2 regions of the Ruegeria sp. YKSF070 genome follow, and region 1 is predicted to be linked to the other one. Evidence: riboswitches for the same ligand, from Rfam matches in the RefSeq annotation. Region 1 holds a riboswitch; the other holds the start of a gene.
The links. Region 1 has a riboswitch for cobalamin ahead of AC2FL1_RS08375 (CbtB domain-containing protein). Riboswitches for the same ligand answer to the same signal wherever they lie in the genome.
Positions count from the first base shown of each region.

Region 2: another riboswitch for cobalamin. It lies ahead of AC2FL1_RS18565 (hypothetical protein); the one in region 1 lies ahead of AC2FL1_RS08375 (CbtB domain-containing protein).

Region 1 covers NZ_JBXWRD010000011.1:41,117-48,989, forward strand. The annotation lists gene AC2FL1_RS08340 (dihydrodipicolinate synthase family protein) at 1-418, opposite strand, end outside; gene AC2FL1_RS08345 (xanthine dehydrogenase family protein molybdopterin-binding subunit) at 415-2,544, opposite strand; gene AC2FL1_RS08350 (aspartate dehydrogenase) at 2,628-3,455, shown strand; gene AC2FL1_RS08355 (LysR substrate-binding domain-containing protein) at 3,489-4,439, shown strand; gene AC2FL1_RS08360 (DUF1636 family protein) at 4,495-4,851, shown strand; gene AC2FL1_RS08365 (hypothetical protein) at 4,839-5,333, opposite strand; gene AC2FL1_RS08370 (CbtA family protein) at 5,397-6,095, opposite strand; gene AC2FL1_RS08375 (CbtB domain-containing protein) at 6,099-6,269, opposite strand; cobalamin riboswitch at 6,305-6,515, opposite strand; gene cobF (precorrin-6A synthase (deacetylating)) at 6,559-7,302, opposite strand; gene cobA (uroporphyrinogen-III C-methyltransferase) at 7,295-7,873, opposite strand, start outside.
Region 2 covers NZ_JBXWRD010000045.1:24,894-32,766, forward strand. The annotation lists gene AC2FL1_RS18555 (hypothetical protein) at 1-435, shown strand, start outside; gene AC2FL1_RS18560 (protein-tyrosine phosphatase family protein) at 570-1,067, shown strand; gene AC2FL1_RS18565 (hypothetical protein) at 1,072-1,470, opposite strand; cobalamin riboswitch at 1,556-1,767, opposite strand; gene ypfJ (KPN_02809 family neutral zinc metallopeptidase) at 1,873-2,721, shown strand; gene AC2FL1_RS18575 (TetR/AcrR family transcriptional regulator) at 2,718-3,275, opposite strand; gene AC2FL1_RS18580 (alpha/beta hydrolase family protein) at 3,359-4,219, shown strand; gene rsgA (ribosome small subunit-dependent GTPase A) at 4,243-5,274, opposite strand; RNA gene ffs (signal recognition particle sRNA small type) at 5,450-5,548, opposite strand; gene AC2FL1_RS18595 (5'-nucleotidase C-terminal domain-containing protein) at 5,588-7,438, opposite strand; gene nudC (NAD(+) diphosphatase) at 7,686-7,873, shown strand, end outside.

The DNA.
Region 1 (7,873 bases):
TGATCGCCTTGTAATACTCGTAAAGCAGCGCGTCGCGATCATGCACGAAATGCAGCAAGGGCGCGTGCACCACGATGTAATCGGCGCCCACGTCCTGGGCATGGTGTGCCAGTTCCAGCACAGTGTCGAAATTCTGGTCCGAGACCGACATCATGGTGCCCGCGCGTCCGGCGCATTCCTCGACCGCAACCTCGAGGTTGCGCTTGCGCTCCTCCAGCGACATCGAGAAGAACTCGCCCTGTTTGCCGCAGATGAAGAGGCCCTCGATGCCCAGATCATCGACCCAGTGGCGGATGTTGCGGCGAAAACCGGCCTCGTCGAACAACAGATCCTCGGCAAAGGGGTTGAGGGCGGCGGCCCAGATGCCGCGCATATGTTCGCGGGCATGGTCCTTGGCCTCGCTTTTGGCGTATTTCATGTCTCACTTCCCTTGCTTGCATCGGTGATCGCCTGCCAGAGCGACAGGCTGGTAAGCGGCATTTGCAGATCGGTCACACCCAGCGGCGCCAGCGCATCGAGCGCGGCGTTCAGGATCGCCGCCGGGGCGCCGATGGTGCCGGCCTCGCCGATCCCCTTGGCGCCGAGCGCGTTGGTGGTGGCGAGCGTCTCGGTCTTGTGGATGGTGAGTGGCGGCAGGTCACCCGCGCGCGGCATCGCGTAATCCATGAACGAGCCGGTGAGCAGCTGCCCGTCGTCGAAATGCAGCGCCTCCATCATCGCCTCGCCCAGGCCCTGGGCAAAGCCGCCCATCACCTGTCCCTCGGCCAGCAGCGGGTTGATCAGCCGCCCGGCATCGTCGAGGCAGGCCATATGCGTCAGGCGCGGGGCACCGGTGTCGTGGTCGATCTCGATCGCGGCGAGGTAGCAGCCATGCCCCCAGGCCTCGCCCGGGGCGGTATAGACGGTGTCGGCGGTGATCGGGGCGGGCTTGCCCGCGTCGCGGCGGCGGATGATCTCGCGGCAGGCCTCGAGCACGGCGCTGGCGCCGATGGGGGTGCTGCGGCTGGCCAACGCGCCGATGCCGGGTGGGCAGGTGGCGGTGTCGCCATGTCTGACCGTTATTGCATTGGGCGTGAGGTTCAGAGCATCGGCGGCGATCTGGGCCAGCGCGGTTTCGCGCCCATGTCCCTGGCTGCTGCCGCCGAATGCCACGGTGGCGCGGCCCGCCTCAAGGGTCACGCGCGCGCTTTCCCACCCCTTGCCCGAGGGTTCGACGTAAAAGCCGAGGCCGATCCCGGCCAATGCCCCCTCGGTGCGCCGAGCGTCGCGCCAGGCGCGCCAGGCAGGATAATCCGCGAGTGCCAGGAAATGGTCGAGTTCCGTGGCATAATCGGCCCCCTCGACCTGGCCCGCAGGCAGGTCGCGCGGGCCGTTCAAGCGGTGCAGGTTGCGGCGGCGGATCTCGGCGGGATCAAGGCCGGTGGCACGGGCGGCGGCATCGGCCAGACGTTCCATCAGCGCGCAGGCCTCGGGGCGGCCCGCGCCGCGATAGATGCCGGTGGGCGCAGTATGGGCGCGCCGGGCGCTGGTACCCAGATCGGTGGCGGCGATGTCATAGGGGCCGGGCAGGATGCGGGCGGCGTTCCAGGCCGGGATCAGCGCTGAATTGGGCAGCCAATGGCCCAGCGGCGCCTCGACGCGGGCCTTGAGCGCCAGAAAGTGCCCGTCACCGTCAATGGCAAGCTGTCCTTCGCTTGTCAGCCCCCGGCCATGGGTGGCCGACAGGAACTCTTCGCTGCGGGTGGCGGTCCAGCGCACCGGGCGGCCCAGATGATGCGCGGCCCAGACCGCCAGCACCTCTTCGGGGTAAAGCGAGGCCTTCATGCCAAAGGCGCCGCCCACGTCGTGGGCGATCACCCGCAGGTGCTCGGGGTCGAGCGACAGGATACGGGCTAGATCGGCCCGCGCCCGGTGCGGCGTCTGGGTGGACAGCCAGACGGTCAGCCCGCTGCTGTCGGGCAGAATGGCGATGGCGCGCGGCTCCATCGGGCTGGGGGCAAGGCGAGGATGCGCAACCCGGACCGCGACCACATGGGCGGCACGGGCGAATTCCGCTGCCGCATCGCCACTCTGCCAGTGTTGCATGGCCAACAGCTCGGGGGTCGGGGCGGGGGTCTCGTCGATCTCGGCCCAGATCTCCTCGACCGCGTCCAGCGCCTGACCCGGCGTTTCGGCCAGCACCACCGCGATGGGCTGGCCCACTGCCGATACCGCGCCATCCGCCAGAATCGGATAAGGCGTGGCATGGTCGAGCGGCAGCACCGGGTTGACCTCGAGTCCGCCCAGCGCGCCCAGGTCGGCGGCGGTCAGCACCGCCGCCACACCCGGCATCGCGCGGGCGGCAGAGGTATCGCAGGCAACGAGCCGCCCGCTGGCATGGGAACTGCGCAGAAAGGCTAGGTGCAGCGCCCCCGGCAGGCGGATATCACCCGTATACTGCCCCTCGCCCCGCAGCAGGCGGGGGTCTTCGCGCCGGGGCAGCGCTTGTCCGGTATAGGGCGCGGATCGGGTCACGGGGGTCTCGGTTGCGGTGGCGGGTGCCACGATCCTGCAAGCCTGACCGGGCGGGTACAAATCGCGAAATTGCATCCTGTTATCCGCAATCGGCATATCACAATCGTTCTGATATGTGGAAACTATGGGGCAGTTGGCCAAAGGGGGACAGGGTGAGGATAGCACTGATCGGGCATGGACCCATTGCCGCCCATGTGGCGGCGCATCTGCCTGTCGGCGTGCAGCTGACCGGGGCGCTTTGCCGTCCCGGGCGGGATCAGGCCGCGCGCGCGGCGCTGGGCGTGCCGGTGGCGCAAGCCTTGCAGGGCCTGCCCGGGCGGCCTGATCTGCTGGTCGATTGCGCAGGGCATTCCGGGTTGCGCGCCCATGGGGTGGCGGCGCTGGGCGCGGGGGTCGAGGTGCTGACCGTCTCGGTCGGTGCATTGGCCGATGCGGTCTTTTGTGCCGAGTTGGAGGCTGCCGCCCGCGCCGGTGGCACGCGACTCTGCCTGGCCTCGGGCGCGATCGGGGCGCTGGACGCGTTGGCGGCGGCGGCGATGGGCACGGGCTTGCAGGTCACCTATACCGGGCGCAAACCGCCGCAGGGTTGGCGCGGCAGCCGCGCCGAGAAGGTGCTGGATCTGGACGCGCTAACCGCACCCGCCACCCATTTCACCGGCACCGCGCGCGCGGCGGCGCAAGCCTATCCCAAGAATGCCAATGTGGCCGCCGCCGTGGCGCTTGCCGGGGCCGGGCTGGACGCCACCCGGGCCGAGCTGATCGCCGATCCGGGCGCTACCGCCAATATCCACGAGATCGCGGCCGAAGGCGCTTTTGGCCGGTTCCGGTTTCAGATCGAGGGGTTGCCGCTGCCGAGCAATCCACGTTCCTCGGCGCTGACCGCGCTCAGCCTGCTGGCGGCGCTGCGACAGCGCGGCGCGGCGATCCGGCTATCGCTTTGACCGATAGCCACGCTTCGTGATATCGCGAAACCCATGAACCGCACCCAGATCCGCATCGTCGAGCGTGTATTGACCCGGCTCAAGCTGAAACAGCTGCGCCTGCTGGTCGCCGTGGGCGAGCGGCATTCGATCCTGCACGCGGCGCAGGCGCTGAACATGTCCCAACCCGCCGCAACAAAGCTGATCAAGGATCTGGAGCTGGATTTCGACGTGCAGCTGTTCGACCGCACCAATCGCGGCATGGTGCCCACCGTGTTCGGGGCGGCCCTGATCCGGCATGGCAAGCTGATCCTGGCGCAGATTTCCCATGCCGCCCAAGAGCTTGACGATCTGAACGAGGGCAATGGCGGGCGCGTGGTGGTGGGTACGCTGCTGGCCGCCTCGGCCGAGTTTCTGCCCCGCGTGCTGACCCGGCTTCTGACCGACAAGCCGGGGCTGGTGGTGAAACTGGTCGAGGGCACCAACGAGGTGCTGATGCCGGCGCTGCGCTCGGGCGATGTCGATCTGGTGGTCGGGCGCTTGCCGATGCACCGGCACCGGGCCGAGATCGTGCAGGAACGGCTGTTCGACGAAGAGGTGATCTGTGTCGCCCGGAGCGACCATCCGGTGCATCGCCACGCAGCGCCCGTGCTGACCGACCTGATGGAATACCCCTGGATCCTGCCACCGGCGGAAACCACGTTGCGCCGCCAGCTGGATCAGGTCTTTGTCGATCTGGGCGGCGGCGCGCCACCCTATGCGGTGGAATCGGTCTCTTACCTGGCCAACCGGGGTCTGTTGCTGGGGTCGGACATGCTGGCGGTGATGCCCGCGCATGTGCCGCGCCACGATATCAGCGCGGGGGCGCTGGCGCGGGTCGACTGGCCGGTGCCGATCCCGATCGGGCCGGTGGGTGTGTCGATGCGCAAATCCGCCAGCCTGTCGCCCTCGGTCGCCGGCGTGCTGGATGCGCTGCGGGTTGAGGCCGCGCAAATGACGCGTTGAGCTTGCCTCGGTGGACCCGATGCGCCACATCTGCGGCACCGATCAAGGAGACACCATGAGCGACATGCGCCTTTCCCTTTGCTCCAGCTGTCAGGACGACCGGGACCGTGACCAAGGGGCCGAGCGTGCCGCCGTGGCCGAGGCGCTGGCGCGCGCCGGGCTGAGCGGGAGGGTGGAGCTGGTGGAGCATGCCTGTTTCGGCGCCTGCGCCACCCCGGTGGCGCTGGCCCTTCAGGGGCCGGGGCGGGCCAGCTATGTGTTCTCGGATCTCGACGTGGTGGCGGATGCCGACGATATCGCCGCCACCTGCCGTGTCTATCTGGATAGCCCCGGAGGCTGGATTTCCGATGCCCGTCCCTGCGGACGGTTGCGGGAATGCCTGCTGGCGCGGATTCCGGCCTATTCCACCTGAACCGTGACCACGGCCTCGACCGGGGTGCCATCGACCATCAGCGGGCTGTGGCTGTTGGCGTTCAGCGAGACCTTCACCTCGACCGGGCCTTTGGGCAGGTCGGGGATATGCATCCATTCGCCATAGAGCCGGGCCAGTTTCACGCCGTTGACATAAACATGAGCATGGCCTTCGCCCGGCACGTCACTGGCCGAGGCATTTTCGGGGGCAAAGCGGAAATTCTGCGGGCTTACATGCAGGTTCCAACCCGACATCGGATCACGGGTCAGTGCTACGGACACACCGGGTGCGTCGGGGCCAGCGGGCAGATGGGTGGCCTGGGCGTGGTCGTGGCCGCCTTGCGCCACGTCATGGGCGCCATGCTGGGCCGTGTCGCCATGATCATGACCGTCAAAGGTAACGCCATAGGCCGCCGCGGTTACGAAACCGGCACCGCCACCAAAGACAAGGCCGATGGCGAACAGAGCGAGAGAGCGGGACATATCAGTCTCCTAGCAAAGAAAAACCCCGCCGGATGGGTCCGGCGGGGCATATGGGCTGGCGGATCAGGCGTGCGCTTCGGCGCGCTTGCTCTCGGTCTGCCAGAAGTAACCCGCGAAGCCACCCAGCAGCACCCAGGCCGCCATCCCGACACCAAAGGCGCGGGCGGCAAACAGCGCGCCCAGCTCGGTGGGGACCGGGCCGGCAAAGCTGTCAGGCTCGGGCGCGCCGATCAGATGCGGCGCCATCAACAGCAGCGCGGCGGCGCCATAGGCCATCAGGTTGCCACCGAAGGCGATCAGCCACATGGCGATGCCTGCCGCGGCTACGGTCGCGGTCCACCAGATCTGGCGGGCGGTGATATCTGTATAGGACACACCGGGCACCTCGGGCGCCAGCGACAGGCCGGGCGCGAAGTGAAAGGTGATGAACCCGGCCAGCCCCCAAAGCAGACCGGCGCGCGCGGTCACCGCATGGCCCATCCCCTCGGCCACCGACATCAGGGCAACCATGACAACTGCATAGCCGGTATAGGTCAGCATCGCAAAAACGACCGTGAGCGCATCGCGCATCGGATCGGCGAACATACCGGGCAGGTCGGGCTGGGCACTTACCGCCTCGGCGCCGAAATGAACCAGTTCGCCGGATTCATACAACTCGGCATGCAGCAACACGGGCTGCACGAACAGAAACTGCAGCAAGGCGGCAATCAGCCCTGCTGCAGCGCCAGCGAACAACGCGCTGGTCAGAATGCGACTGAACATGGTTCAGTGGCAGGGAAAGCCGGTTGCGTGGCGCACGTCGTGGGCGGCGTCATGCAGTGCGGATGCCTGCACATGGCCCGCCAGGGTCACGATGCCCAGGCCCAGGATTACGGCGAACAGGGCCGGAAGGATCGCGGAACCGGTGGCCGATGCCTTGAGAGTTTTGGTCGTCATGTCATTTCCTCCTTGCCGCCGCACCCGACGGCCGGTGTTTCATTACCTGTCTGGCAGGTCTCCTGGCTCGCGGGTCGGTGCCTCTGTTCGCCTTCCCCCCGGAGCGAACCCGGGAGTGGCTGGTTGAACAGCGGCTCACCGCTTACAGTCGCGGGGGCGGCTTTGGCTTGAACCGGCGGGCGGTCGCACCAAATTCCCTCTTAGCATCCGGATTGCTCCGGCAGGACCAGACCCCTCCATTTAGCCGCGAACGCGCGCCCGGCGCAATCGTCATTTGCGACCTTTCCGGTCAGTTTCCGCGCTTTTTCAAAAGATAGATATCCATGATCCAGCCATGATCGGCCCGCGCGCGGGCACGGGTTTCGACGATTTCTCCCGCCACCGCGGCCAATGGACCCGCCACCAGAATCTGTTCCTCCATACCCACATAGGCGCCCCACCAGATGTGGTAATCGGACATATCCAAGGCCTGGAACGAGCATTCGCCGTCCAGCATCACGGCCGCGGTATCCACGGCGGGGGGCCAGCCTTCGTCGCGCAGGCGCCGCCCGGTTGTGACCAGAAACGGTGCGCCTAATTCGTTGATCGGAATGCCATGTGCCGCCGTCAGGGCCTGAAGCGCCGTGATGCCGGGAATCACCCGCACCTTGGGTTGCGGATCGAGCCGTGCCGCGATTCGCAGCGAACTGTCATAAAGCGACGGGTCTCCCCAGATCAGCAACGCCACCCGCGCCGCGCCGGGGTGGTCCTCCATCGCCGCCTGCCAGCGCAGGGCGATTGCATCGTGCCAGTCGTCGACGCCCTTCAGATACCCGTCGTCAGCCCGGCGCGCGGGGATGTCGAAATAGGCGATCTGCGGCGGGGTGTCGGTGGCGTCAGTGATGATGCGCTCGCGCAGCCCGGCCAGATCGGATTTCCCCGCCCCCTTGCGCGGGATCAGGATCAGATCGGCGGCGCGAATGGCGGCGATGCCTTCGCGGGTGACATGGTCGGGATTGCCAGTGCCGATTCCGATCAGGAGTAGCTCAACCATCGCCGAACTCCGCCAGCGGACCATAAAGGATCAGGGCAGGGGCGGTGCCCACCTCCTCTGCCAGCCGCTCGGCCAGTTCGCCCATGGTGGCGCGTGTCAGGCGCTGTTCAGGGGTCGAGACGCTTTCGGCCATCAACGCAGGCGTCGTACGCGGCAGGCCATGCGCTTCGAGCGCGTCGAGCAGCAACGGAAAGGTGCGCTTGCCCATGAACACGACCGTGGTGGCCTGAGCATCCGCGAGTGCGGGCAGGTTCAGGTCGGGGGGCAATTGCCCGCTGACGTCATGGCCGGTGACGAATTGCACCCGCCGCGCGGTCAGCCGTCGGGTCAGCGGGATGCCCGCCGCCGCCGCCGCCGCCACCGCCGAGGGGATGCCGGGGATGATCTCGTATCCGATCCCGGCCGCGCGCAGCGCGACCAGTTCCTCCTCCAGCCGGCCAAAGAGACCGCCATCGCCGGATTTCAGCCGCACGACGTGGGCGCCGGTCTGCGCATAATCCACCAGCAGGCGGCTCACATGGTCCTGCTTGGGCGAGGCGCGGCCCGCCCGCTTGCCCACCCCCACCAGATC
Region 2 (7,873 bases), on a different contig from region 1:
AATTTCGGCTCTAATCTGATTAACGGACAGCAGGGCGACGACTTCATCGTTTCGGTGGACGATCGCGGCGACCTGGGTACGGCGGACACCGTCAAGGGTGGCGTCGGGCGCGATACCCTGGTCGTGGATGAGGGGGACCTGGTCACCACCGGGGGTGGGGCCGACCAGGTGGTGATCGAGAATTATAGCGGCGTTGCGGATGGCTATGACGTTGTCACGATCACCGATTTCGATACGGCACGAGATGTCCTGACCCTGAAGGGCGAAGCTTTGCTGCTGCGTCCCGGCTCCGTTGGAGAGACACGGGTCAGCGTGCAAGAGCTTGATGACGAGACCGGGACCATGGTCCCGATCAACGGCATTCCGGTGGCACATCTGATCGGCGCTCAGGGCGTGACCCGGGATCAGATTCGCGTGTATATAGACAACCGCTGACCCGCGTCGCGGCGCTGTTTGATCTGTTCACGGGTATCTTGTCTTGCGATAACGCCGCGTTAAAGGCCATTCTACCCTTGGGGTCAGGATCGCCACGCCCCGTGGCAATGGTCGGTCGGGAAGGGATACCGCAGATGGCGCAGCTGGTTCTCTATGCGCTGCAAGTCGGCGGCGGCACATTGGCGATCTGCCAGTTGCCGGGACGGTCGGGCGATTATTCCGGCGATGTCGATCTGATCGGGTCCTGGGCGCCCGGGCTGGTGATCTCGATGACGACCGAGGTCGAGATGCTGCAGCACGGTGCGCGCAATTTTGGTGCTGATATCCAGAGTCGCGCCTGCCGCTGGGCTCATCTGCCGGTCGATGATTTCGGAGTGCCTGGCCGTGATGCCGAGATCAAATGGAAGGCGATCAGCAAATCGGCCCGGCATGCTCTGCACGGCGGCGGGCGCGTATTGATCCATTGCAAGGGTGGCTGTGGCCGGTCGGGCATGGCGGCGTTGCGCCTGATGATCGAGACGGGCGAAGAGCCCAAGGCGGCGCTTGCGCATTTGCGGTCGGTCCGCCCCTGCGCGGTGGAAACCGACGCCCAGATGGACTGGGCGCTGGCTGGGCGTGCTATCCGGGACTGATCCTTCAGGCCGTTGCTTGCGCTGGCGCAGCAGAGTGGACGCAGCGGGGCCGGGCCTCGGCCATGGCGCATGGTACCGGGCCCGGCCCGGCGGCAAATCCCGCTCCGTCGGGCGCCATCAGCGCATCGGCAAAGCGATTCAGATGCGACAGGGCGGTGTCTTCGTCGACGCCGCAGAACACGCGGATCCGGCTGTGCGAGGCGGCGTAGCGGGCCATGCAACCTGCTCCACACGGGGGCATCTCGCAATGCCCCTCTATCGCGAAACCTGCATCGGTCATCGGTTCAGCCTGACGCAGCGCGCGGGCGAGGTTCTCGGCCAATGCCGACAGCGCCGGGCAAGGCCTGCCGGTTCGGCGACAGAGCGTTGCGGCAAATTCATGCGTTCTTGTAGTCCAGATCATCCTGCGCCCTCCGCGCGGTGGAACAGGGTGTCGGGGACCGGCCGACCAGGGCCAAGGCATCCCGTCCGGACACCCCGCCCGGGTTCGAGTTACGGTTGCGATGGCAGGTCTCCTGACTTGCGGGTCCAGGCTTTGCCGGCCTTCCCGGCCCGGGGGCCAGTGGCATTTCGGCATCGCTCACCGCTTACAGTTGCGGGGGCAGTCTCGGCATTGGTCCTCTGTCGCCAGGGGGCCGCACCGTGTTCCCTTTTCATCCCGGCGCATGTGTCACCGAGAACCATCGCCTTAGCGGTAGCGGGTGTTGCGGGCCGGAGTCAAGCCGGGTGTTCGTGCCGTGTTTTTCCCCATGCGGCGGGATGCTAGTATCGGTATCGAGTAGTCAGGCTGAAGAAGGGTGTCGGCATGCGGTTGAGAGGAGTACGCGGCAGCAGGCATGTCGAGGATCGTCGCGGGCGACGTGGCGGTGGCATGGCCATCGGCGGGCGCGGGCTGGGTATCGGCGGGGTTCTGCTGCTCTTGGTTATCGGCGCTTTCACCGGCATCGACGTCACCCCGTTCCTGACCGAACGGCCGGGCCCGAGCCAGAGCACACCCAAGGAACTGACCGCCGAAGAGCGGCAGGCGGGCGAATTCGTCTCGCGCGTATTGGCCACGACCGAGGATGTCTGGGGCACCGTGTTCCGCGACCAACTGGGCCGTGACTACATCCCGCCGACGCTGGTGCTGTTCTCTCAGGTGACGTCCAGCCCCTGTGGCGGCGCCTCAGGCGCGACCGGACCATTCTACTGCCCCGCCGATCAAAAGGCCTATCTCGACACCGATTTCTTTGCCACGCTGGCGCGGCGGTTGCAGGCGGGTGGCGATTTCGCCGCCGCCTATGTAATCGCACACGAAGTGGGCCATCACGTGCAGAACCAGTTGGGCATTCTCGGTCAGGTGGATCAGGCCCGCCGGCAATCCTCGCAGGTCGAGGCCAACGCGCTGACCGTGCGGCTGGAATTGCAGGCCGATTGCCTGTCGGGTGTCTGGGCGCGCTCGGTCCAGGGCCTGATGGAACGCGGCGATCTGGATGAAGCGCTGAACGCCGCCCGGATGATCGGCGACGACCGGCTGCAACGGCAGGCGGGCCGGGTGCCGCAACCGCATACCTTTACGCACGGCACGTCGGCGCAGCGGGCATCCTGGTTCGATCGCGGCTATAAAAGTGGCCGGGTCGCAAGCTGCGACACGTTCAACACCAACAGGCTCTAATCCGCGCGCGGCAGCATCTCGGGCAAACGGCGCAGCACGTCCGAGGATTGCCGGGCGCGGGCCAGCATCCAGCCGCCTTGCAGCAGGATGAACATGGTCTCGGCGATCTTTTGCGGATCGGTTAGCCCAAAGCGTCTGGCATGATGCGCGCCCTCGGTAATCCAGCCTTCGAACAGGTGGCGGGCATGGGCGCGAAACGCGGCGTTGTCCGGGCCTTCGAACAGGGTCGACGAGATCGGGCAGCCATCCCATTGGCCTGACTTGTCAAAGAGCTTCGCGACCTTGCCGCACAGCACCTGCATCCCGTCATGGAAACTGTCGGCCGGTTCGAACGAGGCCGCGATCAGCCGCAGCATCTCGTCCGAGGCCCAGGTGGCCGAGGCCAGTGCCAGGTCGGATTTCCCATTGGGAAAGTGGTGATAGAGCGAGCCCTTGGGCGCCTCTGCCTCGGCCAGCAGTTCGGACAATCCAACGCCATGATACCCCCGGCGCTGGAACAGCTGGGCGGCGGTGCGGATCAGGCGATCTTTGGTCGGAAGTGGACGTTGGGTCATGTGCCGAGGATATTGACAGCTCTGGACCGATTGGTCCAGACATGAGAAATAGACCAATCGGTCTAGTAATTCTGGAGGTCGCAATGCTGGATATGCAGACATCTGTCGGGGTCGAGGATTTTCATTTTACGTCCGGATCGGCGCAGCTGTCGGGGCGGCTCTATCTGCCGGTGGGCACGCCCCGAGTTGCGATTGTGATCAACAGCGCCACCGGGGTGCCGCGTGAGTATTACCAGCATTTCGCCACCTGGCTGGCGGCCGAGCGGGGCATGGCCTGCCTGACCTATGATTATCGCGATTTCGGCCATTCGACGAGGGGGCCGCTTGCGGCCTCGACCGCCACCATGTCCGACTGGGCGCTCCTTGACATGCCCGCCGCCTATGCCGAAATGCAGCGCCGGTTTCCCGATCTGCCGCTCTGGGTGATCGGCCATTCGGTTGGCGCCATGCTGGGGCCACTGCAACCGGGGATCGAGCCCATCGCGCGCATGATCTGCGTCTGTTCCGGGCTGGTGCATCACTCGGACCACCCCTGGCCCTATCAGGCGCTGGCGCGGCTGTTCTGGTTTGGTCATGCGCCCCTGCTGGTCAAGACCTTAGGCTATCTGCCGGGGCGCGCGATTGGCTTTGGCACCGATCTGCCGCCCGGCGTCTATTGGGAATGGCGGCGCTGGTGCACAACGCCCGGCGCATATTTACCCGAGACAGGCACCCGCCTGCCGAAACCCGATTGGGGCCGCTCGGGCGCGCAAGTCGATCTCTTTGCCTGCGAAGATGACGATACGATCCCACCCGAATGTGTCTGGCGACTGGCCGAACTCTATGGCGACAGCGCCCGGCGGCACCTGTTGCGGCCAAAGGAACACGGGGTACGCGAAATCGGCCATCTGGGCGCGTTTGCCCGGCGCAATGCCGCACTCTGGCCTCGGCTGATCGCCCCCTGAGGAGGGGGCGATCCCGGGGCTGTTCAGCCCTTGTTCCGGCCCTGCTTGTCGCGCATCACCGCGCGGACCATCTTGCCGAACGCCTTGTCGCGTGAGCGCGCCTCGGCCACGCTTTCCGAGTTGCGCGCATCCTCGCGCTTCAGCTTGCGCCAGCGGTCGAGGCGAGCGGGTTCCAGCGTGCCCGCCGCAATGGCTGCCTGGATGGCGCAGCCCGGTTCGCTGTCATGTCCGCAATCCGAGAAACGACAGCTGGTGGCGAGGTCCGAGAGGTCCTGAAAAACCTCGTCGATCCCGTCGCCCGCATCCAGCAGACGCAGAGCGCGCATGCCTGGTGTATCGACCAGCCAGCCGCCGTTGACCGTCCGCCGCAGGGCACGGGCGGTGGTGGTGTGACGGCCCTTGGCATCGTCCTCGCGGATACCGGCCGTGGCCTCCTGCGTACCGGTGAGGCCATTCATCAACGTGGTCTTGCCCACGCCTGAAGAGCCCACCAGCGCCCCTGTCTGGCCGGAGGGGCACCATGAAAGGACCCTATCCAGATCGGCAGGATCAAGCGCGTTGACCGCCAGCACCGTCAGAAACGGCGCCAGCGCCTCGGCCCGCGCGACATAGGCGCGGGGGTCGGCACAGGTGTCGGCCTTGGTCAGCACCACAACGGGATAACACCCGGCCTGATGGGTCAGCGCCAGATAGCGCTCCAACCGGGGCAGGTTGAAATCGGCGTTGCAGGAACTGGTGATGAACAGCACATCGACATTGGCCGCGATCAACTGCGCCTCGGCCCCGGTTCCCGCCGCGCGCCGTTTCAACAGGCTGCGCCGGTCGAGCAGATGCCGGACGCGGTGCTCGGGATCGGCCAGGACCCAGTCGCCCACGGCAAAGGCGCCGGTCGGCTGGTCGGGCGGCGTGATCAACAGCGTTTCGCCCTCGGGCGACAATCCGGTCAGGGCGCTGCGGTGAATGGCTGTCAGGCGATAGGGCGTACAGCCGGAATGGGCCGCGGCCTGCGCGGCAAAGAAAGAGGACCATCCAAGGTCCGGGAGTGTAAGAGACATCGGTCTGCCTGTTGCGAAAGAACGCAAGGCGGGCGGATGGCGCACGCGCATCCGGCCGGAACGGGTTCAGGCAGGGGTATGAGTCGTCAGAACCGCTCTGCCCGAAGGGTCTTTGCTACAATCATACATCCCTCCGCATGCTACAGAATTCCGGGTGCCGCAGGCGCGGCGGTGCAAGTGAGAGGCTGGACATCGACCCAAGCGGGACTCGTTGTGGCTGCTTCCTTCCGGACCTGACCAGGTTGGCGAGGCGCTCGCCCGCGCCAACCTCTCGCGACCCGATATAGGCGGGTCGGGCCGGGATGACAAGATCTCAAAGCCCGACGCGCAGGCAGAGAAACCCTTCGGCGTCCACGCCCAGATCGGCTATGTCGCGCCCGGCAAGCTCGTCCAGGTGTTCGCGGGCGCGTGGCCCGGTGCGTAGAATGGCGGCCCGCCCCGGCAGCGGGGCAAATCGCCAGGGTTGGGGCGCGTCCTCGAGCGGATCGCGGGGCAGGCGCCCGGACAGGTAGTCGCGCAAAACGGCCTGTATCCGCAGCCCCGGCAGGGAAACAGGCTGACCGCTGTCCAGCATGTGGAAATGACCGCCGCCATTGGTGCGGTAATTGTTCAGTGCGACGACAAGCCTCTGTCCCTCTTCGATGGGCTTGCCGTCGTGAAACAGGGCTCCGATTCGACGGTTTCGGTCCGAGATCAGTTGGCCGCCGATATCGTATCGTGGTGGCGTCGACAGGTCGATTTCATAGCTGAGCCCATAGAGGATATCGAAATTGTGCCCAGGAACTCTGGCATCCCGCAGCAGGGCGGCGCCTTTCGCCTCACCGGGTCTGTGGAACACGCCCGCTGCCATCTCGAGCCATTCGCGCAGGTCGGCCCCGGTCAAAACCAGCGCCCGCAACTCGTTGGGAAACATGTGCAGATCGGCCACATGGCGCATCGACAATGGGCCGGCGGGCACGTCTGTATAATGATCCGGTCCGGCGCGACCGCCAGCCTTGAGCGGCGAGACCGCCGACAGCATCGGCAGATCCGACAGCGCCGTGCCAACCAGATAGGGGCGCAAGCCAGCGGCCTGCGCGGCGGCGACCTTGGCCAGGCTGCGATCGGGTGCGATGAAGGCGAAATAGCTGTGCATCGACTGGTCCGAGTGACCGGCAGGTTGATTGGCGACCGCGCGCGTGGTTGCATGATCGGCAGCCAGCAGGCGCACAAGCGTCGCATCCTCGTTGCCAACGGCTGCGCGCAGGGTGGCTTGTGCCCGTTCGACCCGCCAGCGGCCTTGCGCTCCCAGCCTCAGATCGAGGTCGATGACCCCCAGATGCGAGCCGTGATGCCCCGGCATGACCACAGGTTTTCCATGTACCAGCCCCTCGGTCATCGGCGTATGGGGGCAAGGTCCGGTATCGGGTGCGGGCACCTGCAAATGGGTATGTCCGGCGATCACCGCATCGACGCCCTCGAGCGCGGCAAGCGGGATCACCGCGTTTTCCTGCTCGGGCGTCGCCTCGGGCTCGGCCAGCCCGGAATGGGCCAGTGCAACGATCAGGTCGCAGCCCTTGGCCTTGAGGCGGGCCACCGCTTCACGTGCCGACTCTACGATACCCCCGACGCGCATCCGCCCTGACAGCAGATGCGAGTCCCATTCCACAGTCTGTGGAGGCAATGCAGCCAGTACGCCGATCTTGATCCGGGATTGCACTGATCCGCAGTGCACCGTGCGATCAAGGATCGCGGTGTGCTTCCACGAGGGTGAGCCGTCCAGCCGGTGGGCGTTCGAGCAGACCACCGGGCAGGGTGCCTGACCCAGCACCCGGTCCAGAACCTCCAGCCCAAAGTTGAAATCGTGATTGCCCAAACCCAGCGCGTCATACCCGAGATAGGCAAAGGACCGCATCAGCGGGTGCGGGTTCTCGGGGTGGTGGGCACAGACATCGCCCATCTGACTGCCCTGAAGGCTGTCGCCATTGTCGAACAACAGGCACAGGTCGACCCCCGGCTCGGCCCGCGCGGCATGGATCAGCCGGGCAATGCGGGTCAGCCCTCCGGACGGGTCGGGACGGTCGGCATAATAGTCGTGGCCCGTCAGGTGCATATGCAGGTCGGTGGTGGCCAGCAGGCGGACGCGCAATTCAGCGCCGCCCTCTGCGACGGCATCCGTTGACATGGCCTGATGTGAAGGTTCCATTCAAATTCCATTACCCGGTCCATGCGAAAACTCCCCCATAGGTAGAGTGCCCTATTCAGAAATAGAAAAAACCGTATCAGGGCAAGGTGTTAGTCGATCACGATTTGTGTCAACCCTGTCTCTTTCCGGCGTCAGTGCAGGCAGTTACCGATTGATCTGCGCCGCCCGCCGTGGCAGCCCTGTGCCACCGGTGAGCCGGTCAGGGCGAAGTCGAGAGAGGGCAGGCATGAAAACCGCAGAGCAGGTTACGTTTGGAGGCTCGGGTCTGGATCGGGCGGCACATCTGCGCGGTGATGCGATGGCGCAGGCGCAAATGGCCGCCGACCCCAAAGCACGCTGCCTGCTTCTGTGGCGCGGCAAGCTGCTGGTCGAAAGTGAGCGGCTTGAGCGTCTGGCCTGGGTCGCGCCGGCACA